DNA from 4 places in the Streptomyces sp. NPDC014861 genome. Region 2 is predicted to be linked to each of the others. Evidence: riboswitches for the same ligand, from Rfam matches in the RefSeq annotation. Region 2 holds a riboswitch; each other region holds the start of a gene.

Region 1 (7,401 bases), on a different contig from region 2:
TCCGCAGCGGCGCTCGCAGCCGGAGTAGTGCACGGGCAGCGGCCCGCCGGGCGCGCGCGCCGCGTCCGCCCGCACGTCGGCGAGGGACTTGGCGCAGCCGGGCGTCCCGGTGCAGGCGGTGACGCCGGTGCCCGGGTCGGCGGGGTCGGTGATCAGGCCGAGGGCGGCGAGCGCGGCGAGCCGGCCGGATCCCGCCTCCGGGGCGGCCAGGACCACGACGACGCCGCGCCACGGGGTGAGCCGCACCTCGTCCGCGCCCTCGCCGAGCGCCCGCAGTGCGTCGGCGGTCAGCCGGCCGAGGGGGGCGAGGACGTGCAGGGCGCGGTCACCGAGCGGGCCGGGGGCGGGCGGCGGCGCCGACGGGGGAACGAAGAGGGGTACGGGCTCCGCGGTGATCCCCGCGCGGGCCAGGGCGCCGGCCCAGTCCGGGAGGTGCCCGGGCGGGAGCTCGCGCGGGCGCCACGCGCCGGTGCCGGCCGCTTCGGCGGCGTCGAGGAAGGCGAGGGCGCAGGCGAGCGCGGCGGGCACGGCGTCGGCGGCGGTCAGCCGGAAGGCGCGGGAGCCGGCCGCGAGGAGCGCGGCGCCGCCCGGGCCTGCGACCAAGGTCACATCGCCGCCGAGGCCGGTGACGTCGCCGCGTCCGTCGTCGAGGACGAGGAGGAAGCGGCCGGAGAGGGCCGCCGCGCGGGGCTCCGCGCAGAGCGCCGCGTCCAGGTCCCGGGCCCACAACTGCACGTCGGCGTGGCCGAGTCCGTCGAGTCCCGAGGCCGGGGAGGCGACGATGTTCCGGACCCGCTCGTGGGTGGGGGAGGGCAGCAGTCCCGCGTCGTCGAGGAGCGCGGCGAGCCGGCCGCCGCAGCCCTCGGCCAGCCCGCGCAGCTCGGCGTTGCCGCGCGAGGTGACGGAGAGGCTGCCGTCGCCGAGCTCCTCGGCCGCGTCGGCCAGGATCGAGAGCTGATGCCTCGTCAAACGTCCTGCGGGGAGTCGGAGTCGGGCGAGGAAACCGTCGGCGGCGGCGTGCAGCCGGAGCGCCCCCGGGCACGCGTCGCCTCGGTCCCGTATGCGAGGTTCGCCCGCTTCGGGCGGGCTGGGCGGGGTCGGCGGCATGGCGGCGAGCATACCCACGGGAAACCGGGCGGCCACCGAGTGTGATCCGGCCGACTCCCCGGCCCTCTCCGGCCCGCCGACCTCACGATCTACTATGCAGAGCGGCATGGGGTCCCAGGACCCCGGGGAGGAAGCCCGGTGAGAATCCGGCGCGGTCCCGCCACTGTGAGCCCGAGCCGGCGACGGCCCGGGTGAGTCAGGAACTCCCCCGCCGTCCATACGACCACCCGGGGCGCGGACAACCCCGAGGAAGGCCTGAGCTCGCCATGCTCCTGCTGCTGTCGCACTCCGACACCGACCTGCTCAGCGCCCGAGCGGCGAACGCCGCCGCGCCCGAGGGCCCGGTCGCGTACCGCTTCGCCAACCCCTCCCGGCTCCCGCTCGGCGACCTCCCCGGTCTCCTCGACGGCGCCGAGCTCGTCGTCGTCCGCCTCCTCGGCGGCGTCCGCTCCTGGCAGGAGGGCCTCGACGCCGTCCTCGCCACCGGAAAGCCGGTCGTCGTCCTCAGCGGCGAACAGGCCCCCGACGCCCAGCTGATGGCCGCCTCCACCGTGCCGATCGGCGTCGCCACCGAGGCGCACGCCTACCTCGCCCACGGCGGCCCCGCCAATCTGGAGCAGCTGGCCCGCTTCCTCTCCGACACCGTGCTCCTCACCGGCCACGGCTTCGAGTCCCCGGCCGCCGCCCCCACCTGGGGCCCGCTGGAGCGCGCCGCGAAGGACGCGCCCGGCCCGACGATCGCCGTGCTCTACTACCGCGCCCACCACATGAGCGGCAACACCGCCTTCGTCGGCGCCCTCTGCGACGCGATAGAGGACGCCGGGGCCCGCCCCCTCCCGCTGTACGTGGCCTCCCTGCGCGCCCCCGAGGAGGAGCTGCTCGCCGTCCTGCGCGGTGCCGACGCCGTCGTCACCACCGTCCTCGCCGCCGGCGGCACCAAGCCGGCCGCCGCCCAGGCCGGCGGCGACGAGGAGGCCTGGGACGCGGGCGCGCTCGCCTCGCTCGACGTGCCGGTGCTCCAGGCGCTCTGCCTCACCGGCTCCCGCGCCGCCTGGGAGGAGAACGACGAGGGCCTGTCGCCGCTGGACTCGGCCAGCCAGGTCGCCGTCCCCGAGTTCGACGGCCGCCTCATCACCGTCCCCTTCTCCTTCAAGGAGATCGACGCCGACGGCCTGCCCGCCTACGTCGCCGACGCCGAGCGGGCCGCCCGCGTGGCCGGCATCGCCGTCCGCCACGCCCGCCTGCGGCACATCCCGAACGCCGAGAAGAAGCTGGCGCTCGTCCTCTCCGCGTACCCCACCAAGCACTCCCGCATCGGCAACGCCGTCGGCCTCGACACCCCCGCCTCCGCCGTCGCCCTGCTGCGCCGGCTGATCGCCGAGGGGTACGACTTCGGCCCCGAGGCCGACCTGCCCGGCCTCGTCTCCGGCGACGGCGACGAGCTGATCTACGCCCTGATCGAGGCCGGCGGCCACGACCAGGAGTGGCTCACCGAGGAGCAGCTGGCGAGGAACCCGGTCCGCATCCCGGCCGCGGACTACCGGCGCTGGTACGCCGAACTCCCGGCCGAGCTGCGCGAGCAGGTCGAGGAGCACTGGGGCCCGGCCCCCGGCGAGATGTTCCTCGACCGCTCCCGTAACCCGGAGGGCGACATCGTCCTCGCCGCCCTGCGCCGCGGGAACCTGCTCGTCCTCATCCAGCCGCCGCGCGGCTTCGGCGAGAACCCGATCGCGATCTACCACGACCCGGACCTCCCGCCGTCGCACCACTACCTCGCCGCCTACCGCTGGATCGCGGCCCGCGCCGAGGACGGCGGCTTCGGCGCCGACGCCATGGTCCACCTCGGCAAGCACGGCAACCTGGAGTGGCTGCCCGGCAAGAACGCCGGCCTCTCCGCCGCCTGCGGCCCCGACGCGGCCCTCGGCGACCTGCCGCTCGTCTACCCCTTCCTCGTCAACGACCCGGGCGAGGGCACCCAGGCCAAGCGGCGCGTCCACGCCACCCTCGTCGACCACCTCGTCCCGCCGATGGCCCGCGCCGACTCGTACGGCGACATCGCGCGCCTGGAGCAGCTGCTCGACGAGTACGCGCAGATCTCCTCCATGGACCCGGCGAAGCTGCCCGCGATCCGCGCCCAGATCTGGACCCTGATCCAGGCCGCCAAGCTCGACCACGACCTCGGCATGGCGGAGCGGCCCGACGACGACGGCTTCGACGACTTCCTGCTGCACGTCGACGGCTGGCTGTGCGAGGTCAAGGACGCCCAGATCCGCGACGGCCTGCACGTCCTCGGCGGCGCCCCGGAGGGCGAGGCCCGGGTCAACCTGGTCCTCTCCATCCTCCGCGCCCGCCAGATCTGGGGCGGCACGCAGGCCCTGCCCGGTCTGCGCGAGGCCCTCGGCCTGGACGAGTCCGCCGCGACCCGCACCGGCGCCGACGAGGCGGAGGCCAAGGCCCGCGCGCTGGTCGAGGCGATGGAGGCCGCCGGCTGGTCGGCGGACGCGGTCGCGGAGGTCGCCGCCGCGTACGGCCAGGAGGTCCGGGACGTGCTGCGCTTCGCCTGTGAGCAGGTCGTGCCGCGCCTCGCCGCCACCACCGACGAACTGGGCCACGCCGTGCACGCCCTGAACGGCGGCTTCGTCCCGGCCGGCCCGTCCGGCTCCCCGCTGCGCGGCCTGGTCAACGTGCTGCCGACCGGCCGGAACTTCTACTCCGTCGACCCGAAGGCCGTGCCGTCCCGGCTCGCCTGGGAGACCGGCCAGGCGCTCGCCGACTCCCTCCTGGAGCGGTACCGCACCGACAACGGCGAGTGGCCCACCTCGGTCGGCCTCTCCCTGTGGGGCACCAGCGCCATGCGCACCGCCGGCGACGACGTCGCCGAGGCGCTGGCCCTGCTCGGCGTCCGCCCGCTGTGGGACGAGGCGTCCCGCCGCGTCAACGGCCTGGAGCCCATCCCCCTGGAGGAGCTGGGCCGCCCGCGCATCGACGTCACCCTGCGCATCTCCGGCTTCTTCCGGGACGCCTTCCCGCACGTCATCGGCCTCCTCGACGACGCCGTCCGGCTGGTCGCGGGCCTCGACGAGCCCGCCGAGTCCAACCACGTCCACGCCCACGCCCAGGCCGACCTCGCCGAGCACGGCGACGAACGCCGGGCCACCACCCGCATCTTCGGCTCCCGGCCCGGCACCTACGGCGCCGGCATCCTCCAGCTGATCGACTCGCGGGACTGGCGCACCGACGCCGACCTCGCCGAGGTCTACACGGTGTGGGGCGGGTACGCCTACGGCCGGGGGCTCGAGGGCCGCCCGGCGCGCGACGAGATGGAGACCGCGTACAAGCGGATCGCGGTGGCGGCGAAGAACACCGACACCCGCGAGCACGACATCGCCGACTCGGACGACTACTTCCAGTACCACGGCGGCATGGTCGCGACCGTCCGCGCGCTGCGCGGCACCGCCCCCGAGGCGTACATCGGCGACTCGACCCGCCCGGAGACCGTCCGCACCCGGACCCTGGTGGAGGAGACCTCCCGGGTCTTCCGCGCCCGGGTGGTCAACCCGCGCTGGATCGAGGCGATGCGCCGCCACGGCTACAAGGGCGCCTTCGAGCTGGCCGCGACCGTCGACTACCTCTTCGGCTACGACGCCACGACCGGCGTCGTCGCCGACTGGATGTACGACAGGCTCACCCAGGAGTACGTCCTCGACGAGACGAACCAGGCCTTCCTGAAGGAGGCCAACCCCTGGGCCCTGCACGGCATCGCGGAACGCCTCCTGGAGGCCGAGTCGCGCGGCATGTGGGAGAAGCCGGACCCGGAGACCCTGGCCGCCCTGCGCCAGGTGTTCCTGGAGACGGAGGGCGACCTCGAAGGAACCGAGGGCGAGGACTAGATCCTGGCCAGGGCCCGGGCCGGGGCCAGTTCGAGGCGCCGGCCCGCGAAGCCCCGCCGGAGCCTGCGGTCGTGACTGACGATCACCAGCGTGCCCCGGTAGCCGGCGAGCGCGGCCTCGATCTCCTCCACGAGACCCGGGGCCAGGTGGTTGGTCGGCTCGTCGAGGAGGATCAGGTCCGCCGGCGCCGTCACGAGCCGGGCCAGCTCCAGCTTGCGGCGCTGGCCCACCGACAGCAGGCGCACCGGGGTGCTCAGGTCCCGTGCGGCGAAGAGCCCCAGGGAGAGCAGCTCGTCCTCGCGGCCCTCGCCGAAGGCCTCGCCGACCGTACGGGGGTCGGTGGGCGACGCCGTGTCCTGCCGGAGCAGCCCGGTCCGGCGCGGCGCCCGCACGGTGCCCGCGTCCGGGGCGAGTTCACCCGCCAGGACCCTGAGGAGGGTCGTCTTCCCCGCGCCGTTGGGCCCGGTGACGAGCAGCCGCTCGCCCGGCTCCAGGCGCAGGGTGACCGGCGCGAGGCGCCCCTCGACCCCGGCCCCGGTCAGCTCCACGGCCGCGCCCTCGCCCGCCTCCGCCAGGTCCGCGCGGAAGCGCAGCGGCTCGGGCGGCGGCGGCACCGGGTGCTCGGTGAGCCGGGCCAGCCGCTCGCGCGCGGCGCGGATCCTGCTCATCGCCCCGTGCGCCCGTGACCGGGCCCGGAAGGCACCGGCGCCGCTGAAGGCGGCGGGGGCCTTGCGCGGGATGGCCGAGAAGCGGTCGATGTTGCTGTCCGCGAGGGTCCGGTGGCGGGCCAGCTCGTCCTTCCACTCCTCGTGCTCCCTGACCCGGCGGGCCCGCTCGGCGGCGCGCCCGGCGAGGTAGCCGGCGTAGCCGTCGCCGTAGCGGCGCAGTGTGTGCCGGTCCTCGTCGACCTCCAGGACGGAGGTGGCGACCCGGTCGAGGAAGACGCGGTCGTGGGAGACGGCCACGACGGTGCCCCGGTGGCCGCGGAGCCGCTCCTCCAGCCAGGCCACGGCCTCGTCGTCGAGGTCGTTGGTCGGCTCGTCGAGCAGCAGCAGTTCGGGGTCGGCGGCGAGGACTCCGGCCAGCGCGAGCCGGGCCCGCTGCCCGCCGGAGAGCGTGCCCAGCGGCCGGCCCCGGTCGAGCGGCGCGGTCTCGCCGAGCCGGCGGAGCACGGTCGCCACGCGGCGCTCGGCCCCGGCGCCGCCGCGCGCCTCGTGGGCCGCGAGCAGGGCGGCGTACCGGTCGAGGCCGGCCGGGGTGAGGGCGGCCTCCGCCTCCCGGATCTCCCGCTCCAGCTCCCGGATCTCCGCCAGCGCGTGGTCGACGGCGTCGCCGACGGTCGCGGTCGCGGGGAGGTCGAGGGTCTGGGCGAGATGACCGAGGCCGCCGGGGGCGTCGACGGCCACGGTGCCGTTGTCGGCGCTCTCCAGGCCGGCGAGGAGCCGGAGCAGGGTGGACTTCCCGGAGCCGTTGTCACCGACGACGCCGAGGCGCTCGCCGGGACGGACGGTGAGGGAGACGCGGTCGAGGACGGTCCGGTGGTGGACGTACCGGTCGTCGTGGCGCTTGGTGACCTCGGTGAGTTGTGCACGGAACAAGGGCGGTCTCCTGACCGTGGGGGACGTCGGCACGATCGGCGAGACGTTCCGTCTCGCGCTCTCGATGGTCCGACCGTACGGCACGGCGGGCGATTTGACAAGACGGATCGTCTCGTCTCGTTGTGAGGATGGATGGGTGGGGTGGGTGGGAGGCTCGGAGCGAGAGGGCGCAACGCCGCGCCCGCCGACCCCGACGCCCCTTCCTCCGGGGCTACTTCTCGCCGGCCGTCGCCTTGCCCGCCGCCTGCACGGCGGCGGACGCGTCCACGTTGCCGAGGCCGAGCTTCAGGTCGTTCGCCGGGTTGACGGCGGTGTCGCGGATCGTCCGCATGATCTCGGCCGGGCTCAGGCCCTGCTGGTGCAGGAGGGCGGCGACGGCGGAGACGTACGGCGAGGCCATCGAGGTGCCGGAGAGCTTCCCGTACCCCGTGGTGTTCTTCAGGGTCTCCTTCGCCGTGTAGGTCGGCAGGGTGGAGAGGATGTCCACGCCGGGCGCCGCCACCGCGTCGCGCGCGCCGAAGTTGGTGAATCCGGCCGGCTGCCCGTTCCGGTCGGCGGCGTTGACGACGAGGACCGGGGTGTCCACCTCGTAGGGCTGGAGCAGGGTCGAGTCGTTGCCGGCCGCGGCGACCACGACCGCCCCCTTGCCGTTGGCCACCGAGATCGCGTCGTTGAGCACGCCGCCCTTGAGCAGCCGGGCCATCAGGCCGGACTCCCCGAGGGAGAGGTTGATGACGTCGGCGCCGTTCTGCGCGGCCCAGACGATTCCCTTGGTGATGTTCGCGTCGCTGCCGCTGCCGTCGGCG
Region 2 (7,401 bases):
AACCAGTCCACCGCGCCGACCGGCTTGATCCCGAGCGCCAGCACCGCGTCCTGGTCCGACAGACCCAGCGTGACGACCCGCTTCGGCTCCTTGTCGATCGTCGTGCTGCCGTACTTGTGCTCCACCGTCACCGGGAAGACCGACGGCGCCCCGCTGCCGGACGTCACGGCCCCGGGCTTCGCCTCCTCCTTCTCCGAGCCGCCACCACAGGCCGACAGAGCCAGCCCGGCGACCACGACGACAGCCACACGCGGCAGTTGCCCGACGAACCGCGCCGGAGCGCGACGCGTACCAGTGAACACAGATGTTCCTTTCGAGGGTTCTCACGATGCCGCCCCGCCCGCGCGTCGCGGCGGCGCTGCCCTTCGGGAGCGAGGCGTTCGGGAATCAGGCCGGATCCGGGCCGGAGGAACGGAGGCCCGGTGAGCCGGGCCCGCGTAAGCGGCCGGCGGTGACGGCGGGGGAAGCGGCGGACGGAGCGCGCCTCGCGTGAACCGGAGGGACGCGGCATGAATGGTCCTGAGCCATCGCGATCCCCCTCCCGATTTCAGCTTAGGGGAGGCTAACCTGACAAGGGTGGGCCTGTCGAGCGGAGTTCGGGAGACGGAGAGAGGTCCCTCACCTCTCCGCCGACGCCCGGCGCACCGAACGGTGAAGATCTCTTCCTGTCGATCCTCCGCTACCACCATGCGTCACATGACGCACATCGCCAAGGGCGTGAACCTCCCTGTGCCCAAAGCCCCGTTGAGGGTCGCCGTGGGACACCGACGCGCCCCTCGTGGAAGCTGCGGCGCTCCTGCTGAACGCGGCGGGCAGGTCGCCGACTGGGGGGAGCTGGACCTGCCGCGCGTCGAGCGCGACGTGGAGCGGGTCCTGGGGGTACGACGTGGGGCTCGCGGGCCTGGCACAGGACTTCGGCGGCGCAGCGGTGCGGGCCGCGCCCTGCTCGTCCCTCCGCCCGCCGGCGGCCGGCTGAAGCTCAAGGTGCGCCATTCCGGCACGTCCGGGAGAGGCCCCGGATCCCCGAGGGCCCGCACCTGGTCGTGATCGACAAGGGAAGACACACCACTGGGAGTTCACGCTCACCCCGCCCCCTTGAGCGGGGCCGCTCAGTGCGGCAGGGGCAGGGGGTTCAGGGCGTAGGCGACGTCGCAGCCGCCTTCCCCGGGCATGCGCTGGATCCTCGGGGGCGTCCAGACCTCCGGCTTCTTGCCGGGTGTCACGCGGGCGAGGACGCAGTCCTGGGGGTCGAAGCCGTTGCCCTTCAAAGACAGGTGGACGCCGACCCTGCCTCCGGACGCGAGCACCTCGGTACGGATCGCCGGGTCCAGGTCCAGGCCGGCGAGCGCACCGCGTACCTCCGCCTCGTCCGCCTTGCCGTCCTTCGAGACCTCGGAGAGTGCCGCGTGCAGCTTGCCGGAGGGCAGTTCGGGCGGGGCGGGAGGCGGGGCGAAGGTCAGCGGGAGGTTGTCGGGGCAGTCGACGTCACGAGGGACCTCGCGCCACTCCGCCGCGGGCGACACCCGCACCTCGAAGCAGCGGTGCACGACGATCTCCTGGACGTCGAACCAGCCGTCGTACGCGGAGCCGGAGGTGCGGACGACCACGTCGACGCCGTCGCCTTCGTGCGTCGACGTGCCGCTCAGTCCCAGGACTTCCACGCCGTCGATGCCGGAGGCGGAGCGCCCGACCTCCTCCGCGGTACGCGGACGCTGGCTGTGGAGCCGCTCGCCCGCCTTCCGCGCCACCTCGCGCGCGGCGTCCGTCGCGTCCCCTTCGGAGTTCTGCAGCACACCGCAGCCCACGGTGAGCAGCAACAGCGGTACGAGCAACGGCAATCGGCGCATGCGCTCACCCTTCCGGTGCCGCGCGGGAGCGGGCGACCGCTCACGTACTCAGACCGGGGTAGGTGATCGTACTCAGCTCGTACGACGATCACCCGCGCCGCCCTGCCTTCCCACATCAGCCCTACGGCGTCCGTCCTTCGACATCAGCCCTCCGCCGTCCGCCCTGCGGCATCGGCCCTCCGGCGTCAGCCCTGCGGCGTGGCGATCCGCAGCCGGTTCCCGTCGGGGTCCCGCAGCTCGAACTCGCGCCCCCACGGGACGTCCTCCACCCGCGCGCCGAACTCGGCGGCGACGGCATCGACGTCGCGCACGCGGAGGTAGACCAGCGTGTCGGGGCGGGCGTCGCCCTCATGCTCGGACAGGAACAGGCGGACCCCGCCCCGGGCGACCTCGACGAACGCGGGGAATCCCGGTTCGAAGCGGTGCTCCCACTGCTGGGCGAAGCCCAGGCGCTCGTACCAGGCCACGGCCACCGCGGCGTTCTCCACGCGGAGAATGGGGATGACTTCCTCGTGCATGGCGGCATCCTCGCAGACCCCACTGACAGACCCCGCCGACCGAACCCACCGAACCCACAGGCCGACCCCGACGACCGACCCGATGACCGACCCGACCGGCGGACCACCCCGGGACCGCCACGTCCGAAAACCGCCGGCCCCGGGTGAAGATCCGTCCCCCTCGCCCGGCTCCCGGCCCCCGGCTCCCGGCTCCCGGCCTCCGGCTCCCCGGCCCCGCCGGCCGCTCCGACTCGCCCCAAGACCGGGGCGACCGCCCCCGACGCCGGGGCGGAGCGCTCCGGCCGGATCGTCATCTAAAATTTGACGCGGCTGCGGGGCCGCGGCCTGCCGCTTCGAGCGGCGGGCGCGGTACGGCCGGCCCATCGGGACCGCACGGCGTCGATCACGGAATGACCTTGATCACGTCTCCCCGGGGAATCGCCTGACCACCGGCGCGCGTCCGAGTGGTACGGGAGGCCCAGCTCCCCGTCCACGTACAGAAGACCCCCAGGGAGAAGTGAGGTATGCCGGTGATCTGCGTCGGAGGCATGATCGGGATCGGCAAGACGAGTGTGGCCGAGCTGCTCGCCAGGGAGCTGGGCACCGAGGTCTTCTACGAGAGCGTGGACGACAACCCGATCCTGCCGCTCTTCTACTCGGCGAGCCCCGAGGAGATCCAGGCGAAGCGCTACCCCTTCCTCCTCCAGCTGTACTTCCTCCAGACCCGGTTCGCCGCGATCAAGGAGGCGTACAAGCAGGACGACAGCGTCCTCGACCGGTCGATCTACGAGGACTGGTACTTCGCCAAGGTCAACCACGACCTGGGCCGGATCAGCTCCCTGGAGATGCAGGTCTACGAGGGACTGCTCGACGAGATGATGCGCGAGATCGAGGGGCTGCCTTACCGCAAGGCGCCCGACCTCATGGTCTATCTGAAGGCGGACTTCGAGACGGTCCTGCACCGCATCGGACTGCGGGGGCGCGACTTCGAGCAGGACGAGGGCCTGGTCGAGTACTACCGCACGCTCTGGTCCGGGTACGACGACTGGGTGCACCGGCACTACTCCGCCAGCGACGTCCTCGTCGTCGACATGAACAACACCGATGTCGTGAACAACCCCGAGGACGCCGCCCGCGTGGCCCAGGAGGTCAAGAACGCCCTGGCGGAGGTCGCGCACCGCGTCTGACCTGCGCGGGACCCCGGGCGGCGGCAAGATCCCCTGTGATAGCTTGCCCGGGCCAGTCGCACCTCTGTACGTATCGAGGCGGTACGTGCACGGGTCAGGGAATCCGGTGGGAATCCGGAGCTGACGCGCAGCGGTGAGGGTGACGGGCGGGACAACGGCCACTGGGCCCCTCGGGGCCCGGGAAGGCGTCCCGTCCGGACGATCCCGAGTCCGAAGACCTGCTGGCGCCCCGGAGGGCGCACCGCCGTCCGGGGAGCTCCGTACGACAGGCTCCGCGCATGAGCCGTGACGCAGAGGACTCCCGCCGTGCCCTTCGCACACCCCGTCCGCTCCGCCGTGCTGTTCGTGGCCGGTGCCGTTCTCGTCGCCGGCTGCGGCGCGGGCGACCCGGCCTCCGGGCCCTCGGGGAAGGGCCGGGACACCGGCCGGGGTTCCGGCGCGGCCGCCGGCCCCGTCGGTCTCGACAACTGCGGGCAGCGGGTCGAGGTGGCCGAGCCGCCCCGCCGGGCCGTGGCCCTCGACCAGGGATCGGCCGAGATCCTGCTCTCGCTCGGGCTGGCCGACCGCATGGTGGGCACGGCCACCTGGACGGACCCGGTCCTCAAGGGGCTGGAGCAGGCGAACGCCCGGGTCCCCCGGCTCGCCGAGCGGTATCCGTCGTTCGAGAAGGTGCTCGATGCCGAGCCCGACTTCGTCAGCGCCTCGTTCCTCTACACGCTGGGCAAGGGTGGAGTCGCGCCCCGTGAGCGGTTCGCGAAGCTCGGCGTGCCCACCTACCTCTCCCCCTCCGACTGCGTCGGCAAGGACAACAGCGGCGACGGCGACGGCGTGCGGACCGCGCCGCTGACCATGGACACCGTGTACGGCGAGGTCCGCGACCTGGCCAGGATCTTCGGGGTGCCGGAGCGCGGCGAGAAGCTGGTCGGCGAGCTCAGCGCCCGGGTCGCGAAGGCGAAGGCCGGCGCCGACTTCGGCGGCGCCTCCGTCCTCTACTGGTTCTCCGACTCCCAGGGCCCCTACATGGCGGGCTGCTGCGGCGCGCCGGGCATCGTGAGCGGGGTGCTCGGGGTGAAGAACGTCTTCGACGACACGAAGGAGGAGTGGCCGCAGATCAACTGGGAGACCGTCGCCGACCGCGACCCCGACGTGCTGGTGATCGCCGACCTGACCCGCAAGGCCCAGTCCGCCGAGAGCGCCGCGAAGAAGATCGAGTTCCTGGAGTCGCACCCCGTCACGCGGAACATGACGGCGGTGCGCGAGAAGCGGTACGTCACCCTCAGCGGCCAGGCCATGAACCCCACGATCCGTACCGTCGAAGGCATCGAACAGCTGGCCGCCGCGCTGCGGACGCACGGGCTCGCGAAGTGATCCGGCCGGGTCCGGCCGCCGGTCCCGCCGAGGCGGGCGTGGCCGGGGGCCGGCGCCGTGCCGCGGTCGGCACGGCGGTCGCGGGGACGGCCGGGGTCCTCCTCCTGTGCGTCTCCGTGGCGCTCGCCGTCACCATCGGTCCGGCCGACATCCGCGTCGCGGACGCCTGGACCGTGATCGTGTCGCACCTCGGCGGCGAGGCGTCCGCGCTGAGCCCCCTCCGGGAGGGCATCGTCTGGGAACTGCGGCTGCCGCGCACCCTCCTCGCCGCCGCGTGCGGCGCCGGGCTCGCGGTCTGCGGCGCGGTGATGCAGTCGCTGCTGCGCAACCCGCTCGCCGACCCCTTCGTGCTGGGCGTCTCCTCGGGCGCGTCGACCGGGGCGGTCTCCGTCGTCGTCCTCGGCGTGGGCGGGGGTGCGCTGTCCGTCGCGGGAGGGGCGTTCCTGGGCGCGCTCGGTTCGTTCGGCCTCGTCCTGCTGCTCAGCCACACGCTGGGCGGTTCGACGGACCGCGTCGTGCTGGCGGGCGTGGCCGCGATGCAGCTCTTCTCCGCGCTGACCTCGTTCGTGGTGATGACCGCCGCCGACGCCGAGACCACCCGGGGCATCCTCTTCTGGCTGCTCGGCTCGCTCGGCGGGGCGGACTGGTCCGACGTCGGCGTGTGCGCCGCCGTCCTGGCCGTCGCGCTGCTGGTGTGCGGCGGCTACGCCCGTACGCTGGACGCCTTCGCGTTCGGGGAGGACGCGGCGGCGACGCTGGGCGTGGCCGTGGCGCGCACGCGGCTGGTGCTGCTGTCGGTCACCGCGCTGCTCACCGCCGTCCTCGTCGCCGCGGCCGGCGCGATCGGCTTCGTCGGCCTGGTCCTGCCGCACGCGGTGCGCGCCCTCGCCGGCCCCGGTCACGCCAGGCTGCTGCCGCTGACCGCGCTCGCCGGGGCCGTCTTCCTGGTGTGGGCGGACACCCTCGCCCGCACGGTCCTCGACCCGCAGGAGGTCCCGGTCGGCGTGGTGACGTCGCTCGTGGGCGTCCCCGCCTTCGTCCTCGTCCTGTACCGCACCAGGAGCCCCCGATGACCGGCACGTCGACGTCGGTCCACGGCGGTACGGGGCTCCGCGCCGCCCGGGTCTCGCGGACGGCCGGCGGGGCACTGGTGCTGGACGGGGTGAGCATCGCGCCGCGTCCGGGCACGCTGACCGGGCTGCTGGGGCCGAACGGCTCGGGGAAGTCCACGCTGCTGCGCGTCCTGGCGGGCGTCCTCGCGCCGGAGACGGGGGTCGTGACCCTGGACGGCGAACGGCTGGGCGCGGTCCCACGCCGTGCGCTCGCCCGGCGGGTCGCCGTCGTCGAGCAGCACGCCGACACCCAGGTGGACCTCACCGTGGCGGACGCCGTACGCCTCGGCCGCGTCCCGCACCGCCGGGCGTGGTCGCCCCCGACGCCCGCCGACGAGGAGGCCGTCCGGTCCGCGCTCGCCCGCACCGGCCTCACCGATCGCGCGCACCGCGCCTGGCGCACCCTCTCCGGCGGCGAGCGCCAGCGCGTCCAGCTCGCCCGCGCCCTCGCCCAGGAGCCGCGCGAACTGCTGCTCGACGAGCCGACCAACCACCTCGACGTCCACCACCAGCTCGCCCTGATGGCCCTCGTCTCGGATCTGCGCCTCACCTGCGTCATGGCCCTGCACGACCTCAACCTCGCGGCGATGTACTGCGATCACGTGGTCGTGCTCCACGAGGGCCGCGTCGCGGCGGCCGGTCCGGTGGACGAGGTCCTCACCGCGGAGCTCGTCTCCGAGGTCTACGGCGTCCGCGCCGCGGTGACCCACCCGGACCCGGACGGCCGCCCGCACATCCGCTTCGTCCGCTGACCGCTCCCTCCGCGGGCGGCCCTCAGGCGGAGGACGCGGGCGCCGGCCGGTCCGCTCCGTGCTGCTCGCGGACGGCGATGCGGGCGAGCTTCGTCAGCATCATGCCGTTGCGGATGGAGACGAGGTAGTCGACGGGGAGGCCGTGCATGCGGGTGCCGGGGCCGCGCAGGGGATGCCATTCGAGCAGGAAGAGGGTGTTCCCGCCCCAGGGGACGAGGTGCATGGCGATGCGGGCCGCGCCGAACGGGTCCGCCTTCGCCTCCAGTTCGAGCCGGCGCCCGGGCTCGCAGATGCGGACCACGCACGTGTCGTCCAGCGTGACGGGACCGACGCCCACCCTGACCTGGAGCCGGGCGCCCACCTCGGGCCAGTGCGGGTCGGCGGCGATGACCCGCTGCGTGCCCGAGACCCATTCGCCGTAGCGCCCGCCGTCGGACAGCAGGCTCCACACCTTGGACGGCGGGCTCAGGATCAAACGGCGATTCCGGGACACTGCGACCGCCTTCTCTCTTCCGTCGGGAACGACGTCCTCGGGCTCGGCCGACGCTATCCGCACCGCGCCGTCCCGGCACGCACGGCGGGCCGTGTGTCGTACGACGGGTGCCCTGCGGGATCGGCGCCCCGTGCGTCCGGGCCTC
Region 3 (7,401 bases), 160 kb from region 2:
CACGCCATCCAGTCCCCGGTGCGGCCGTGCAGGTACCAGACGTACAGCAGCGGCGGGAGCGCGGGCACCGCCAGCCAGGGAAGCCGGCGGACCACGCCACGGCGGCGGGCCGTGAGGGCGAAGTGGACGACGAGCGCGGCGAGCAGGAAGAGGCCGGTCACGCGCACGGTGGTGGCCCCGGCGGTGAGCAGCGCGGCGAGCCGCCAGGCGTCGCGGCGGGCGGCGAGCCAGGCGGGGAGGGCGAAGGCGAGGAACAGCGACTCGGTGTAGCCGACGGCGAGGAACACCGCGCACGGCGAGACGAGCAGCAGCAGGACGGCCCGGCGGGAGTCGGACGTCTCGGGCAGGTGCTGCCGTGCGACGCGACCGAGGGCGAGGACGGCGACGGCGCCCGCGAGCAGGGAGACGAGGAGTCCCGCCGCGGTCCAGTCCCCCACGACGAGGTGCGCCGCCCGCAGGGCGAAGGGGAAGCCCGGGAAGAACGCCTCCCTGTTGTCCCACGGCTCGGGACGGGCGGCGGGGTCGTCGGGGAAGTAGCCGTCGCGGGCGATGTGCAGGTAGTGGTCCCAGTCCCACCGCCCGACGACCTCCGCGAAGGAGTCGGGCCGGTGGGCCTCGGGATCGCGGGGGAAGAGCCAGGCGGTGCAGTAGGCGATCAGGAGGAGGGTGACGCGGGTGAGCAGGTAGAGGGCGAGGACGTCGCGGTCGGCGGCGTCGAGACGGAGCGCTCGGGGGACGCGGAGTCGCGTCCGCAGGGGAGGGGGAGGGGTCGGGGTCGGGGGTGTGTCGGGTATGTCCTGGGCCCTCGGTGCTCGCGGGGCGTCCTCTGTCACGGTCATGGGGGGCTGCAATCGTTCGGGGGCATGGCGGGGCGGGGGACCCGGTGTCGATGAGGTGACCGGTCCCGCGTGGGGTCTGCTCGGTGTGCGGCGGCCAGGGGGAGGGCGCTGCCCGGCCCGGCCGGTCATGCGCCGGCGGGGTGTCCGGGGCGCTGCCCGGCCCCGCCTGTTGGGCGTCGGCGCAGGGTCCTGGGGCGCTGCCCGGACCCGCCCGCTGTGCGGCGGCGAAGGGTAAGGGGCTGCCCGGCCCCGATCGGTGGGGGCCGGCGGGAGGGCCGGGTGCTACCCGGCGCCTCCCGGTGGAGTGGTGGTCGTGGTGGCGCCGGGCCGGGTGGTGCCCGTGGACGTGGGGATGCCGGCGGGCGGGGTGGTGGTGGTGCCGACCGACGGGGCCTGGGTCGTGGACGGGGGGGTCGGGGGCGGCGCGGTGGTCGTGTCGGCGGGGGCCGGTCCGATCACGGACGGGCTCGTCGCCGGGACCACGGGCTGGGGCGGGCCCGCGAGCAGGGCGCCCAGCGCGGCCCCTCCCCCGCCCACGACCAGGCAGGCTCCCGCGGCGAGCACCGCGAGGCGGCGCCGGTGGACGCGACGGCCCCGGGCACTGATCTCACCGGCCGGGGCGTACGCGGCACGGGCCCGGCCCGCCGCGGCGGCCTGCTCGAAGAGCGCCTTCAGCGGGTCGGCGGAGGAGGCGCCGGACGGCTCGCGGGCGGGGTCCTGCGACGGACCGTGGGAGTCATGCATCGGGTGCCTCCTCGCTGGACGGGTGGGCGGTGCGGGGGCTGCGCGGGTCCTCGATGCGGTGGGCGAGCGCGGCCCGTCCGCGGGAGAGGTGGGTCTTGACGGTGCCGGTCGACAGGCCCGTCTCGGCGGCGACCTGGTCGACGCTCAGGTCGCACAGGTAGTGGAGGGCGAGGGTGCGGCGTTGCTGCTGCGGCAGTCCCCGCATGGCCTCGACGAGGACGAGGTGGTCGGGCTCGGGGCCCTCCACCGCCGCGGGCGCCGCGGCGTCACGCCGCCACGCCTCGGCGGTACGCCTGCGGAAGCGCCAGCGGCTGACCGCGAGCCGCCAGGCGACCGTACGGATCCATGCCTCCGGCTGACCGTCCCGGTCCAACTGCCGCCGGCGGTTCCAGCCCTTGACGAAGGCCTCCTGCACGACGTCCTGCGCCTCGTGCAGATCGCCCAGCATCACGTACAACTGCCCCGTGAGCCGCGCCACCGCATGGGCGTAGAACTCTTCGAACTCCTCGACCGTCAACGAACGACTCCCGCATCTCCGACTACACCCCGCATACGCCTGCCGCCGGGTCCCCGGTTGACACGGGAACCCCACGATCAGAGTGATCGTGGTCACACGGCCGGACCGGCAGGACACGCGTCGCAGCGGCCGTACGGGACGGCCGCGCGATCGTCCCGATCCACGGCGTCAGCCCGGCCCGGGCGCGTCCAGGGTGAGGATCAGGAGGGAGACGTCGTCCTGGATCGCGGGGGCGAAGCGGCTCAGGTCCGCCCAGATCGCGTCGGGCAGCTCGTCCGGCCCGAGGCCGGTCATCCGGGCCAGGCGCGCGGCGAAGGGGTAGAAGGCGCCGGTCGTGTCCCGCGCCTCCAAGACGCCGTCCGACGCGAGGAGGAGCCGGTCACCGGGAAGGAGCGACATGGTCGCCGCGGTTCCGGGCGCGATGTCGGCGAGGCCCAGCCCCAGGGGCGGTCCCGGGTCGAGGTCGAGGGTGCGCACGGCGCCGCCGCGCAGCAGGACCGGCGGTGGGTGGCCGCAGGCCAGGACGCGGACCTCCCGGCCGTGCGGGGCGAAGTCCAGGAGGACGGCCGTGGCGAAGAGTTCCGCGTGCTCCGTGCGCGCCGAGTCGACCACCAGCCTGCGGTCCAGCCGTGCCGCGACCGCCTCGGCGTCCGCGTCGTCCAGGACGGCCTCGCGGAACGCCCCGAGGACGGACGCGACCGTGGCGACGGCCGACAGGCCGTGGCCCTGTACGTCGCCGAGGACCGCCCGCACCCCGTAGGGGCCGGCCCTGACGTCGAAGAAGTCGCCGCCCACCAGCGTGCCCGCCTCGGCGGCCCGGTAGAGGCTCGCGCAGCGCACGGGACCCACCCGCCGCCGCACCTCGGGGACGATGGCCCGCTGGGCCGTCTCGGCGACGGCCCGTTCCAGGTCGAGCTGCTCGTCCCTGCGCCCGCGGACGAAGGAGACGAAGACGCTCAGGGTGGCGACGAAGCCGAGGGTGACGAGGTCGGTGTTCCCCGGCCGGTCGAGGTGGAAGGCGGGCAGGGTCAGCAACGCGATCGTCGCCGCGCCGAGGAGGGCCGTGGCCAGCGGTCCGTACGCCAGGACGGCCAGCGGGGAGACGGCGCCGAGCAGGAAGCCGATGTCCACCGGGACGGAGTCGGTGAGGGACGCGATCCCCACCCCGACGAGCAGGAGCACGGGCAGGACCCGGACCCAGCGGGGCGGCGGCGCCCCGCGCAGCCAGCTCCGCCGGTACGCGCCGTTCACCGCCTTCCCCGGCTTCACCACACCACCAGGCTCCTACGCCGGTGGGCCCCGCGCATTCCACGCCTCGCGCCCCGGGGGCCGGCGGGACGTGCCGTCGACCCCCGGGGCCCGGCTTCAGGGGGTCCCCGTGATCGGTCCAGCCCTCGGGCGTCGCCACAGCGGGGCGGTCACTCACGGACGAGGAGCCGTCACGCGTGGCGACATGGGCCGGGCGGGCGGGCAGCGACGGGGGACGGCGTCCGCCCGTCGTGCCCCGGCCGCTGTCAGGCGCCCCAGCGCAGCGCGAGGGTGTCGCCGAGGTTGACGGTCGTCTCGCGGAGGGCTCCGGTGAAGGCGGAGCCGTCGGTGCTGACCTTCCAGGTGTTCGATCCGCTGTTGGCCTTGCCGTTGAGCGCGGTGATCGCACCGGTGCCCGACGCGGGGGTGACGCCGGTGACGCAGCCGGACGGGGTGGCCGCGCCCGTCGCGGCGGCGAGGACGTCCCCGAGGGTCGTGGTCGCGGCCGTGGGCGTGAAGGAGACCGCGCACACCTTGAGGTTGCCGGCGCCGTCGTCGACGGTGAGCGCGAGCTTGGTGGCGGTCCCCGGGGTGAACGCCGACTGGGCGACCCACTGGGGGGCGCCCGGGGTGACCGGCACCGGCGGGGCAGCGGTGAAGCCGCCTCCGGCGACCGCGCGCAGCGCGTCGATCGAGGAGTACGCGGAGGGAGTGGTGTCGGCGGGCTTGTACTTGAAGCCGCCCGCCGGGTTGTACTGGTTGGCGAGGAGGAAGTCGATCGGGGTCTTGGTGGCGAGGGTGGTGAACTCCGCCGACTGCGGGTTGAATCCGCAGGCGTTCAGGCCGGAGACGCCCCAGCCGTTGGAGCTGGTGTTGACGCCGTAGAGGGAGTTGAACGCGCCCGAGGAGCTGACGAGCTTGCCCTTGAGGAAGTTCTTGGCCTGAACGACGTCCGCGTCGGTGTTCGGGACGCCGGAGACGCACAGGGCGGCCATCGCGGCGCCGGTCATGTCGATGTCGCTCGCGGTGTTGATGGCGGTGGGGTTGCCCTCCACCTTCTGGTAGGTCCAGCCGCCGTCGTTGTGCTGGTTGGCGCGGAGACGGGCGACCATCGCGGCGGTCAGGGCCTGCGGGACGCGGGCGGAGCCGGCCTGGGTCTTCGCGCCGCCGAGGGCGAGAGCCGCGAAGACGGTGCCGTTGAAGTTGGCGGAGGGGCCGAAGTAGCCCGGCTCGGCGGTCTGCCAGTACGCGTAGATGTGCGCGATGAGGTTGCGCGAGGCCGAGACGCGGGCCGGGTCGATGCCGGCGGCGTAGGCGTTCAGCGCGCCGCGCTCGTAGTCGGTGACCACCGGGGTGGCGGACGGCCAGCCCGCCGTGGACAGCAGGTTGCGGTAGACGGTTCTGGCGTTCTTGGTGGTGTCGCCGCCGGGTGCCACGTCGACGACGGCGGTGCCCGCGGCGGCGAAGGCGCTGAACGCCCACTCGTTGGAGAGACCCGAGCCGGCGTACGAACCATCCGCTGCCTGGAGGGACTTGAGGTAGGCGACGCCGTTGGTCTTGGACGTCGCGATCTGCGCGGGGGTGGAGGTCGCGAAGGCGGGGAGCGTGCTGAGCGCGAAGGCGCCGAGCATCGCCGGCACCGCGAGCGCGAGACGGCGTGAGGTGCGGGGAAGGGACAAGGCGTGCTCCTGAAGTCGGCGGACGCCGGCCGCTCCGGTCGCACGCGCGCGTCGCCGTGCCGGAGCACGGCCAGGGCATGGCATGGCCGGGGACCGCCGTCCGGAACGCGTGGTACGGCTTCGAGTCGTGCGTCGCCGAATGGGCATTCGGGCTCGGGAAACGGCCCCCGCCGTCCCACACCGCTGCGCGTCAGCTCCGGCTTCGCACCGGATTCCCCCATGTGGCAGCCCAGGACGCTACCCGAACGGTGGAGGTACCGCCAGCGTCGTCCGGAGGGGCGTGCACGACGAGCGGTCGGGCCTCGCCGGTGAGACGCGGACCACCTTGACGGTGCCGACCGATCCGTGTTGCACTCCGGCTGATAAGCAATCAGCACCAGGGGAAGCCGGTCGAATTCCGGCGCTGACCCGCAACCGTAGACCCGGCTCGTCCCGGGTGAGTCGGAATGCCTGGGCTGGAACAGAGCACGAAGAACGCCGTCGCGGACTACGGCGTGGTCGTCACCGCCCCGCCACGGCGTCGCCGTCGCGAGGCCATCGCCACGTACGCACCCGCCCGGCAGAGACGAGGGGCCGCGGTGGGGACCGAACAGCAGGCGAGACGGTGGTCGGGGGCGGGACGACGCCTGGTGTCCGTCCTGACCGTCTCCTTTCTGACGCTCGGCGCGGGCCTGGCCCACTTCACGGCCGCCGCGCCGGCGAGCGCCGACCCGATCAAGAAGTGCACCCGCACCTCCGGCGCGATCGTCGCCGTCGACTTCGGCCACTGGGGCGGCCCCGTGGTGCGCGGCTGCGACGCCACCCCCACGACCGGCTACGAGCTGCTGCGGTCCGGCGGGTTCAGCACCACGGGTACGGAGCACGACGGTCCCGCGTTCATCTGCCGCATCGGCAACGGCTCGTTCGACCGGGGCAAGCAGTACCCCACTCCGGCCCAGGAGGACTGCGTCCTCACCCCGCAGGCCACCGCCTACTGGTCGTACTGGATCGCCTCACCCGGGCAGCGGAAGTGGACGTACAGCCCGCTGGGGGCCATGTCCCGCACGCTCAAGCCGGGCGACGTGGACGCCTGGGTCTTCGGCGGCACCGACATCGGCGGCACCAAGGGCCGGCCCACCTTCACCCCCGACGACGTCCGCGCGGAGGGCGGCGACCCGCCGGACCCGAGCGACCCGCCCGCCCCGAACGTGCCGCCGGGCTCGGTCGATCTGCCGGGCGCGGCCCGCTGGCTCACCGACCGGCTGACGAACGGTCAGCGGGTGGTCAACGAGGGCGACACGGTGCCGAACTACCTCGCCACCACCGAAGCGGCCTGGGCCCTGGCCGCCGCCGACGGCGAGAGCCCCGCGGCCCGCAGGGTCGCCGCCTTCCTGGCCAGGCCCGAGCACACCGACGCCTACGCCTACCCCGCCGGGAAGGACGAGGCGCCCGACGCCACCGCCGCCGCCCGCCTCGCGCTCGTCGCCGAGGCCACCGGCAGGGACCCGCGCGACTTCGGCGGCCACGATCTCCTCGGCGACCTCCTGGCGAACGTCTGCCTCAGCGGCTCGGACGCGCCGCAGCCCGTCCCCGGCTGCGCCACCACGGGCGATTTCCGTACGACGGGGCAGACCGAGGGGCAGGCCCTCGCCGTCATCGCCCTGTTGAACGGTGAGGTGACCCCGCCGGCCGAGGCGGTGACGCGGCTGGCTCAACTCCAGTGCGACGACGGCGGATTCCCGAGCTTCCTGATCCTGGACGGACAGGTCTGCGAGAGCGAGGCCGGGAGCACCGCGCTGGTGGCGCTCGCCCTCCAGCGGGCGGGCGGCCACAAGGCGGTCGTCACCAAGGCCCGCTCCTCGCTCAAGAAGGCCCAGTCCAAGACGGGCGCCTGGCCCGCCGTCTCGTACAGCGTCCCGGGCAGCGCCTACGCCACGGGCTGGGCGGCCCAGGCCCTGCGGGCCCTGGGCGACCGGGCGCACGCGGACGCGGCGGTCTCCTGGCTCTCCCGCCAGCAGCTCCCCGGCGGCGGCTTCGCCTTCGAGGAGGGCACCCCGGACCCGCTGCTCTACGCCACCACCGCGGCCCTCATCGCGGGCGCGAAGAGCGATCTGGTGACGCTGACCACGAAGGAGCCCGCGCCGCCGACCACCCCTCCGACCACTCCGCCCACCACACCCCCGACCACGACCCCTCCCACGACCGGGCCCACCACTCCCCCGGCCGGTGAGGGACCGGACCTCAAGAAGGGCTCGGCCTACCTCGCCGACCACCGGCGGCTGATCCAGGGCCGGTACTACGAGGGCAGCCCCCGCTTCGCCGACTACGGCCTGACCATCGACGGCGCGTACGCGCTCGCCGCCACCGGTCACGACAACGCCACCCTGCGCAACAT
Region 4 (7,401 bases), on a different contig from region 2:
GGCCTCGCCGCCAACCAGATCGGCGTCGGCCTGAAGGTCTTCGTCTACGACTGCCCCGACGACGAGGGCGTCCGCCACACCGGCCACGTGGTCAACCCGGTGCTCCAGGAGCTCCCGGCCGACCGCCGCCACCTCGACGACTCCAACGAGGGCTGCCTCTCGGTCCCCACCGCCTACGCGGCCCTGGCCCGCCCGGACTTCGCCGAGGTCCACGGCCAGGACCTCCTCGGCAACCCCATCAAGGTCCGCGGCACCGGCTACTTCGCCCGCGCCCTCCAGCACGAGACGGACCACCTCTACGGCTTCCTCTACATCGACAAGCTGTCCAAGCGCGACCGCAAGGACGCCCTGCGCCAGATGGAAGAGGGCACCCCGCGCTACCCGGTCGTCGCCAACGACTGAGTCCCGGACGTGTGAGAGGGCCCCGCACTCCAGGAGTGCGGGGCCCTCTCACATGTCCGGACGGACCGGGTCCTAGAAGTCCTCGTCCAGGTCGACCGAGCCCTCGACCGCCACCTGGTAGGCGGAGGGGCGGCGCTCGAAGAAGTTGGTGAGTTCCTGGACGCCCTGGAGCTCCATGAAGGAGAAGGGGTTCTCGGAGCCGTAGACCGGCGGGAAGCCGAGGCGGACCAGGCGCTGGTCGGCGACGCACTGGAGGTACTCGCGCATGGACTCGGTGTTCATGCCGGGCAGGCCGTCACCGCACAGGTCGCGGCCGAACTGGAGCTCCGCCTCGACGGCCTCCCTCAGCATGTCGGTGACCTGCTGCTGGAGGGCGTCGTCGAAGAGCTCCGGCTCCTCCTTGCGGACCGTGTCCACGACCTCGAAGGCGAAGTTCATGTGCATGGTCTCGTCGCGGAACACCCAGTTGGTGCCGGTCGCCAGGCCGTGCAGCAGGCCGCGCGAGCGGAACCAGTAGACGTACGCGAAGGCGCCGTAGAAGAACAGGCCCTCGATGCACGCGGCGAAGCAGATCAGGTTGAGCAGGAAGCGGCGGCGGTCGGCGGCCGTCTCCAGCTGGTCGATCTTCTCGACCGAGTCCATCCACTTGAAGCAGAACTGCGCCTTCTCGCGGATGGAGGGGATGTTCTCGACGGCGTCGAAGGCCGCCGCGCGGTCGTCCGGGTCGGGCAGGTAGGTGTCCAGGAGGGTCAGATAGAACTGGACGTGCACGGCCTCCTCGAAGAGCTGGCGCGAGAGGTAGAGCCGCGCCTCGGGGGAGTTGATGTGCTTGTACAGCGTCAGGACCAGGTTGTTCGCCACGATCGAGTCGCCCGTCGCGAAGAACGCGACCAGCCGGCCGATCATGTGCTGCTCGCCGGGGGTGAGCTTGGCGAGGTCGGCGACGTCCGAGTGGAGGTCGACCTCCTCGACGGTCCAGGTGTTCTTGATGGCGTCCCGGTAGCGCTCGTAGAAGTCCGGGTAGCGCATCGGGCGGAGGGTCAGCTCGAAACCGGGGTCCAGGAGGTTCTTGTGCTCGTTGGTGCTCATTACTGGCAGGCCTCGCAGGACTCGGGGTTCTCAAGGGAGCAGGCGACCGCGTCGGGGTCGGCGGCCTGCTGGACGGGGATGGGGGCGGCGGCGGTGGCGGACGCCTGGGCCGCGCGGGCGATCCGGGTCGCCGGGCGGGAGCGCAGGTAGTACGTCGTCTTCAGGCCCTGCTTCCAGGCGTACGCGTACATCGACGACAGCTTGCCGATGGTCGGCGTCTCCATGAAGAGGTTCAGCGACTGCGACTGGTCGAGGAAGGGGGTGCGGTCCGCCGCCATGTCGATCAGGCCGCGCTGCGGGATCTCCCACGCCGTGCGGTACAGGTCGCGGACCTCGGCCGGCACCCAGTTGAAGCCCTGCACCGAGCCGTTGGCCTCGCGCAGCGCCTCGCGGGTCTGCGCGTCCCACACGCCGAGCGCCTTCAGCTCGTCCACGAGGTACGAGTTGACCTGGAGGAACTCGCCGGAGAGCGTCTCGCGCTTGAACAGGTTGGAGACCTGCGGCTCGATGCACTCGTAGACGCCGGCGATGGAGGCGATGGTCGCCGTCGGGGCGATGGCGAGCAGCAGGCTGTTGCGCATGCCGGTGGTCGCGATCCGCTCGCGCAGCGCGGCCCAGCGCTCGGGCCAGGTGAGCTCGACGCCGTAGTGGTCGGGGTGGAGCACGCCCCGCGCGGTACGGGTCTTCTCCCAGGCCGGCAGCGGACCGCTGCGCTCGGCGAGGTCGGCGGAGGCCTCGTACGCGGCGAGCATGATGCGCTCGGCGATCCGGGTGGAGAGCGCGCGGGCCTCGGCGGAGTCGAAGGGCAGCCGCAGCTTGAAGAAGACGTCCTGGAGGCCCATCGCGCCCAGGCCGACCGGGCGCCAGCGGGAGTTGGAGTTCCCGGCCTGCTCGGTCGGGTAGAAGTTGATGTCGACGACCCGGTCGAGGAAGGTGACCGCGGTGCGGACGGTCTCGTCGAGCCGCTCCCAGTCGATGGTGCCGCCGGAGACGAAGGCGCCGAGGTTGACCGAGCCGAGGTTGCAGACGGCCGTCTCGCCGTCGTTCGTGACCTCGATGATCTCGGTGCAGAGGTTGGAGGAGTGGACGACCGTGCCGGGCTCGGCGGTCTGGTTGGCCGTACGGTTCGAGGCGTCCTTGAAGGTCATCCAGCCGTTGCCGGTCTGGGCCAGGGTCCGCATCATCCGGCCGTACAGGTCGCGGGCCGGCATGGTCCGGCGGGCCAGGCCCTTCGCCTCGGCGGCGCGGTAGGCGGCGTCGAACTCCTCGCCCCACAGGTCGACCAGCTCGGGCACGTCGGCGGGGGAGAAGAGCGACCACTCGGCGTCCGCGTTCACCCGGCGCATGAACTCGTCCGGGATCCAGTGGGCGAGGTTCAGGTTGTGGGTGCGGCGGGCGTCCTCGCCGGTGTTGTCGCGGAGCTCCAGGAACTCCTCGATGTCCGCGTGCCAGGTCTCCAGGTAGACCGCGGCGGCGCCCTTGCGCCGGCCGCCCTGGTTCACCGCCGCCACGGAGGCGTCGAGCGTCTTCAGGAACGGCACGATGCCGTTGGAGTGCCCGTTGGTGCCGCGGATCAGCGAACCGCGCGAGCGGATCCGGGAGTAGGACAGGCCGATGCCGCCGGCGTGCTTCGACAGGCGCGCGACCTGGTGGTAGCGGTCGTAGATCGAGTCCAGCTCGTCCTGCGGGGAGTCCAGCAGGTAGCAGGAGGACATCTGCGGGTGGCGGGTGCCGGAGTTGAAGAGCGTGGGGGAGGAGGGCAGGTAGTCGAGCCGGCTCATCAGCCGGTACAGCGCCGCCACCTCGTCCAGCGCGCGGAGCGAGTCGTCCTCGGCGAGGCCCGCAGCCACCCGCAGCATGAAGTGCTGCGGGGTCTCGATCACCTTGCGGGTGATCGGGTGGCGCAGCAGATAGCGGGAGTAGAGCGTCCGCAGGCCGAAGTAGCCGAAGCGGTCGTCGCCGGCGAGGTCGATCAGCGCGTCCATGCGGTCCGCGTGCAGCGCGACGAAGGCGGCGGTGCGGTCGGCGATCAGGCCCTCGCGGTGGCCGGTGGCGACGGAGGCGGAGAAGCAGACGGCGCCCTGGGAGGCCGCCTCCTCGGCGATGGTGAGGGTGAGCAGCCTCGCGGCGAGCCGCGAGTAGGAGGGGTCCTCGGCGATGAGACCGGCGGCGGCCTCGGTGGCCAGTTCGCGCAGCTCCGCCTCGTCCGAACCGGCGTGCCGGCCCCGCAGCGCGGCGGCGGCGACCCGACCGGGGTCGGTGTCGGTGAGGTCGGCGGTGAGGTCGGTCAGGGTCCGCAGCAGCACGGTCCCGGGGCCGTCGCTGTCGATCGCGGCGGCCTCGGTGGCTGACGGACCCGCAGGCGCGATGGTCACGTGGGGGCTCTCCCTCGCTCTCGGACCGGGCCGCGGCGGGGGAGGGGCGGGCGGGCACCCGTACGCGCGGATGCGCCCGCGTCCACCGGCCCATTCCGCGAGGCCCGGACGTCGTCGGCACCCGGAACGGTCGTACCGGGCGCACTGCCGGCAGGTGCTCGGACTCTCTCCGTGGACAAGGGCACACGAAGTACACCGTTGCGGGACAGTTCCGGATTCACACCGGATTCCCCTGCGGCGACAGCGAGGACGAGCATACATGTGGGGGGCGCCGATCGCGGCACCCCCCACATGTTGTGTCGGTCCGTGGACTACAGCTCCAGGGCGTAGGTTCGCAGAGAGTGTTCGGGGATGGGCTGCCAGTCCCGCTCGGGGGTGCGCACGAAGCCCATCCGTTCGTAGATCCGGTGCGCCGACACCATCTTGCCGTCCGTGGAGAGCACGATCCTGGCGCAGTCGGGCAGGGCGCGCGCCCGGTCCACGCAGGCGCGCACGAGGGCCTCCCCGACGCCCCTGCCGCGGGCCGCCGGCGCGACCACGAGCATCCGGAACTCGGCCTCGCCGGGGACGGCGATGTCGGCCCAGGGGGTGCCGCCGGGGGCGAAGGTCACCCCGCCGACGATCCGGTCCTCGGCGTCGGTGGCGACCAGCACCTCGCTCTCGCGCGCCCGGCGGGCCGTGTCGCGGAGCACGTCCAGGTAGAAGTCGTCCTCGCCGTGCAGCAGCAGCCCGTCGTTCAGATAGGTGAGCCCGGTGAGGTCACCGAGCTCCTCGTGCTCCTCGGGCCGTACCGCCCTGATCGTGAAGTCCATGCGTCCCAGTCTGCCGCGCGGCCACGCGAGAGGGGCCCGGGTTTTCCCGGGCCCCTCTCGCGCGCGCGTCCGCGGCTCAGTGGGTGGCGGCGCCGACCTTGGGGAGCTCGGTGCTGACGCCCGCGTCGCCGGCGTCGGCCGTGTAGTCCGACGGGGAGGTCTCGTCGATGCCGTCCGGGGCCTTGGCGGCCCGGAGGACGAAGGTGAGGACCACCGTGACGACGACGTTGAGGACGAAGGCGGTGAGGCCGATGTAGCCGATCTCGCCGATGCCCGGGATCTCCGCCGAGGAACCGCCGAAGTGCTTCTGGGTCGGGCTGGCGACGCCGTACGCGGCGACCGTGCCGTAGATCATGCCGACCGCCCAGCCGGCGATCAGCGCCCAGCGGTGGAACCAGCGGGTGAACAGTCCGCCGACCAGGGCCGGGAAGGTCTGGAGGATCCAGATGCCGCCGAGCAGCTGGAAGTTGATCGCGACCGTTTTGTCCATGGTGAGGACGAAGGCGAGCGCGCCGACCTTGACCAGGAGCGAGACCAGCTTGGAGACCTTGGTCTCCTGCTCCGGGGTGGCGTCCTTCTTGATGAAGTCCTTGTAGATGTTGCGGGTGAAGAGGTTGGCCGCGGCGATCGACATGATCGCGGCCGGGACGAGCGCGCCGATGCCGATCGCGGCGAAGGCCACGCCGGCGAACCAGTCCGGGAACATGTTCTCGAACAGCTGCGGGATGGCGAGCTGGCCGTTGGCGACCTTCACTCCGGCGGCGATCGCCATGAAGCCGAGCAGCCCGAGCAGGCCCAGCATCAGCGAGTACAGCGGCAGGATGGTGGTGTTGCGGCGGATGACCTCGCGGCTCTTGGAGGAGAGGGTCGCCGTGATCGAGTGCGGGTACATGAAGAGCGCGAGCGCCGAGCCGAGCGCGAGCGTCGCGTACGTCCACTGGCTCGCCTCGCCCGGGACCAGCGAGCCGCGCGGTTTGTCGGTCGCCGGGTTGATCGTCGCGTACGCCTCGCCGGCCTTGGCGAAGATCTCGTCGAAGCCGCCGAGCTTGATCGGGATGTAGATGATCGCCACCGCGATGACGATGTAGATCAGGGTGTCCTTGACGAAGGCGATGAGCGCCGGGGCGCGCAGGCCCGAGGAGTACGTGTACGCCGCGAGCACGCCGAAGGCGATGAGGATCGGCAGGTCCTTGATGAACCAGTGGGTGTCCTCGCCGCCGCCGACGCCCATCACGTCCAGGACGGCCTGGATGCCGACGAGCTGGAGCGCGATGTACGGCATGGTGGCGAGGATGCCGGTGAGGGCCACCGCCAGGGACAGGCCCTTGGAGCCGAAGCGGCCGCGGACGAAGTCCGAGGTGGTCACATATCCGTGCTTGTGCGAGACGGACCAGAGCCGCGGCAGGAAGGTGAAGATCAGCGGGTAGATCAGGATCGTGTACGGCACGGCGAAGAAGCCGGCCGCGCCCGCCGCGTAGATGGCCGCGGGGACGGCGACGAAGGTGTACGCGGTGTAGATGTCGCCGCCGAGCAGGAACCAGGTGACCCAGGTGCCGAACGACCGTCCGCCGAGGCCCCATTCGTCGAGGCTGTTCTCGTTCTCGGCCCTGCGCCACCGGGAGGCGAGGAAGCCCATGACCGTGACGGCCAGGAAGAAGAAGATGAAGACGGCGAGTGCCACGCCGTTGACGCCGTCCTTCATCGCGCGTCACCTCCCTTGCGGGCGCGCTGGTCACGCTGCCACAGCTTGTACGCGACCATCGTGAGCGCGGTCGACACCACCACCCAGAGCATCTGGTACCAGTAGAAGAACGGGATTCCGGCGAGGACCGGCTCGGTCTTCGCGTACGAACTCACCCAGAGCATCGCCACGAACGGGGCTGCCAGGCACAGGGCTATGACGATCCTGGTCGGGGTGATGACCGGTTGTTTCCCGGTTGCGGCTTCTGACATGGTGAAAGCGTCCCCTTGGTGATCAGCGTTCAATGCCGAGGAAATGTAGGGGACTGTTTTCCCGAACGGAACCCCTCACCGTTGCACGGCTCGGCGGGGCCGTCGGTTCAGGCGATTTCCCGCCAGGTCAGAGCCAGCCCTCCTTCACCGCCCGGACACCGGCCTCGAAACGGCTGCGGGCGCCGAGCCGGGACATCAGCTCCGAGCTCATCCGGCGCACCGTGCGCAGCGAGACGCCGAGCCGACGGGCGGCGATGTCGTCGGTGCAGCCGATGCCCAGGAGCATGACCAGTTCGCGTTCCTGGGGGGAGAGGTCGTGGGCGTCGCGGCGGGGCGCCTCGCCGAAGGGGGTGCCGGCCTCCCACAGGTGGTCGAAGAGGACGGCGAGCGCGTGGACCAGTCCGGGGCTGCGCACCTCCAGGGCGCCGGCGCGGCCGTCGCCGGGGTCGACGGGGACGAGGGCGGCCTCCCGGTCGACGATGACCATGAGGAGCGGGACGACGGGCACGGTCCGGGCCTCGCCGCCGAGTTCGCAGTACCAGCGGACGTAGTCGACGGTGGGCTGGTCGTTGCGGAAGCTCTCCTGGTAGATGGAGCGGATCCGGACGCCGCGCTCCAGCGCGAGCTGGTCGAGGGGCTGGCTGGCGTCCATGGTGTCGGGCAGCTGCGCCCCGCCGACCAGGAGGGAGAGGCATTCCTCCCGGGCGCCGGCGGCGAGCGATTCGAGCCGCCGGCGCACCGCGTCCAGGCCGGTGACCCGCTCCACGACG

Evidence for each region. A riboswitch is a leader RNA that binds a small molecule or an ion and turns the genes downstream of it on or off. The one in region 2 is predicted to bind cobalamin.
Region 1: linked by a shared signal. The riboswitch ahead of cobN (cobaltochelatase subunit CobN) and the one ahead of ACF1BN_RS08905 (ABC transporter substrate-binding protein) in region 2 are both predicted to bind cobalamin.
Region 3: linked by a shared signal. The riboswitch ahead of ACF1BN_RS08265 (hypothetical protein) and the one ahead of ACF1BN_RS08905 (ABC transporter substrate-binding protein) in region 2 are both predicted to bind cobalamin.
Region 4: linked by a shared signal. The riboswitch ahead of ACF1BN_RS25230 (ribonucleoside-diphosphate reductase subunit alpha) and the one ahead of ACF1BN_RS08905 (ABC transporter substrate-binding protein) in region 2 are both predicted to bind cobalamin.

Annotation. Positions count from the first base shown of each region.
Region 1 covers NZ_JBIBWV010000012.1:172,509-179,909, reverse strand. The annotation lists gene ACF1BN_RS23805 (cobalamin biosynthesis protein CobG) at 1-1,119, opposite strand, end outside; cobalamin riboswitch at 1,199-1,334, shown strand; gene cobN (cobaltochelatase subunit CobN) at 1,374-4,997, shown strand; gene ACF1BN_RS23795 (ABC-F family ATP-binding cassette domain-containing protein) at 4,994-6,595, opposite strand; gene ACF1BN_RS23790 (S8 family peptidase) at 6,807-7,401, opposite strand, start outside.
Region 2 covers NZ_JBIBWV010000003.1:514,442-521,842, reverse strand. The annotation lists gene ACF1BN_RS08925 (iron-siderophore ABC transporter substrate-binding protein) at 1-248, opposite strand, end outside; gene ACF1BN_RS08920 (translation initiation factor IF-2) at 1,110-1,847, opposite strand; gene ACF1BN_RS08915 (glyoxalase superfamily protein) at 2,033-2,365, opposite strand; gene ACF1BN_RS08910 (deoxynucleoside kinase) at 2,869-3,531, shown strand; cobalamin riboswitch at 3,628-3,751, shown strand; gene ACF1BN_RS08905 (ABC transporter substrate-binding protein) at 3,838-4,899, shown strand; gene ACF1BN_RS08900 (FecCD family ABC transporter permease) at 4,896-5,972, shown strand; gene ACF1BN_RS08895 (ABC transporter ATP-binding protein) at 5,969-6,763, shown strand; gene ACF1BN_RS08890 (SRPBCC family protein) at 6,786-7,256, opposite strand.
Region 3 covers NZ_JBIBWV010000003.1:356,662-364,062, reverse strand. The annotation lists gene ACF1BN_RS08285 (mannosyltransferase family protein) at 1-839, opposite strand, end outside; gene ACF1BN_RS08280 (hypothetical protein) at 1,122-1,583, opposite strand; gene ACF1BN_RS08275 (SigE family RNA polymerase sigma factor) at 1,576-2,100, opposite strand; gene ACF1BN_RS08270 (PP2C family protein-serine/threonine phosphatase) at 2,269-3,372, opposite strand; gene ACF1BN_RS08265 (hypothetical protein) at 3,615-4,979, opposite strand; cobalamin riboswitch at 5,148-5,287, opposite strand; cobalamin riboswitch at 5,368-5,501, shown strand; gene ACF1BN_RS08260 (prenyltransferase/squalene oxidase repeat-containing protein) at 5,606-7,401, shown strand, end outside.
Region 4 covers NZ_JBIBWV010000014.1:112,306-119,706, forward strand. The annotation lists gene def (peptide deformylase) at 1-402, shown strand, start outside; gene ACF1BN_RS25225 (ribonucleotide-diphosphate reductase subunit beta) at 475-1,491, opposite strand; gene ACF1BN_RS25230 (ribonucleoside-diphosphate reductase subunit alpha) at 1,491-3,866, opposite strand; cobalamin riboswitch at 3,998-4,136, opposite strand; gene ACF1BN_RS25235 (GNAT family N-acetyltransferase) at 4,178-4,678, opposite strand; gene mctP (monocarboxylate uptake permease MctP) at 4,755-6,380, opposite strand; gene ACF1BN_RS25245 (DUF3311 domain-containing protein) at 6,377-6,631, opposite strand; gene ACF1BN_RS25250 (LuxR family transcriptional regulator) at 6,759-7,401, opposite strand, start outside.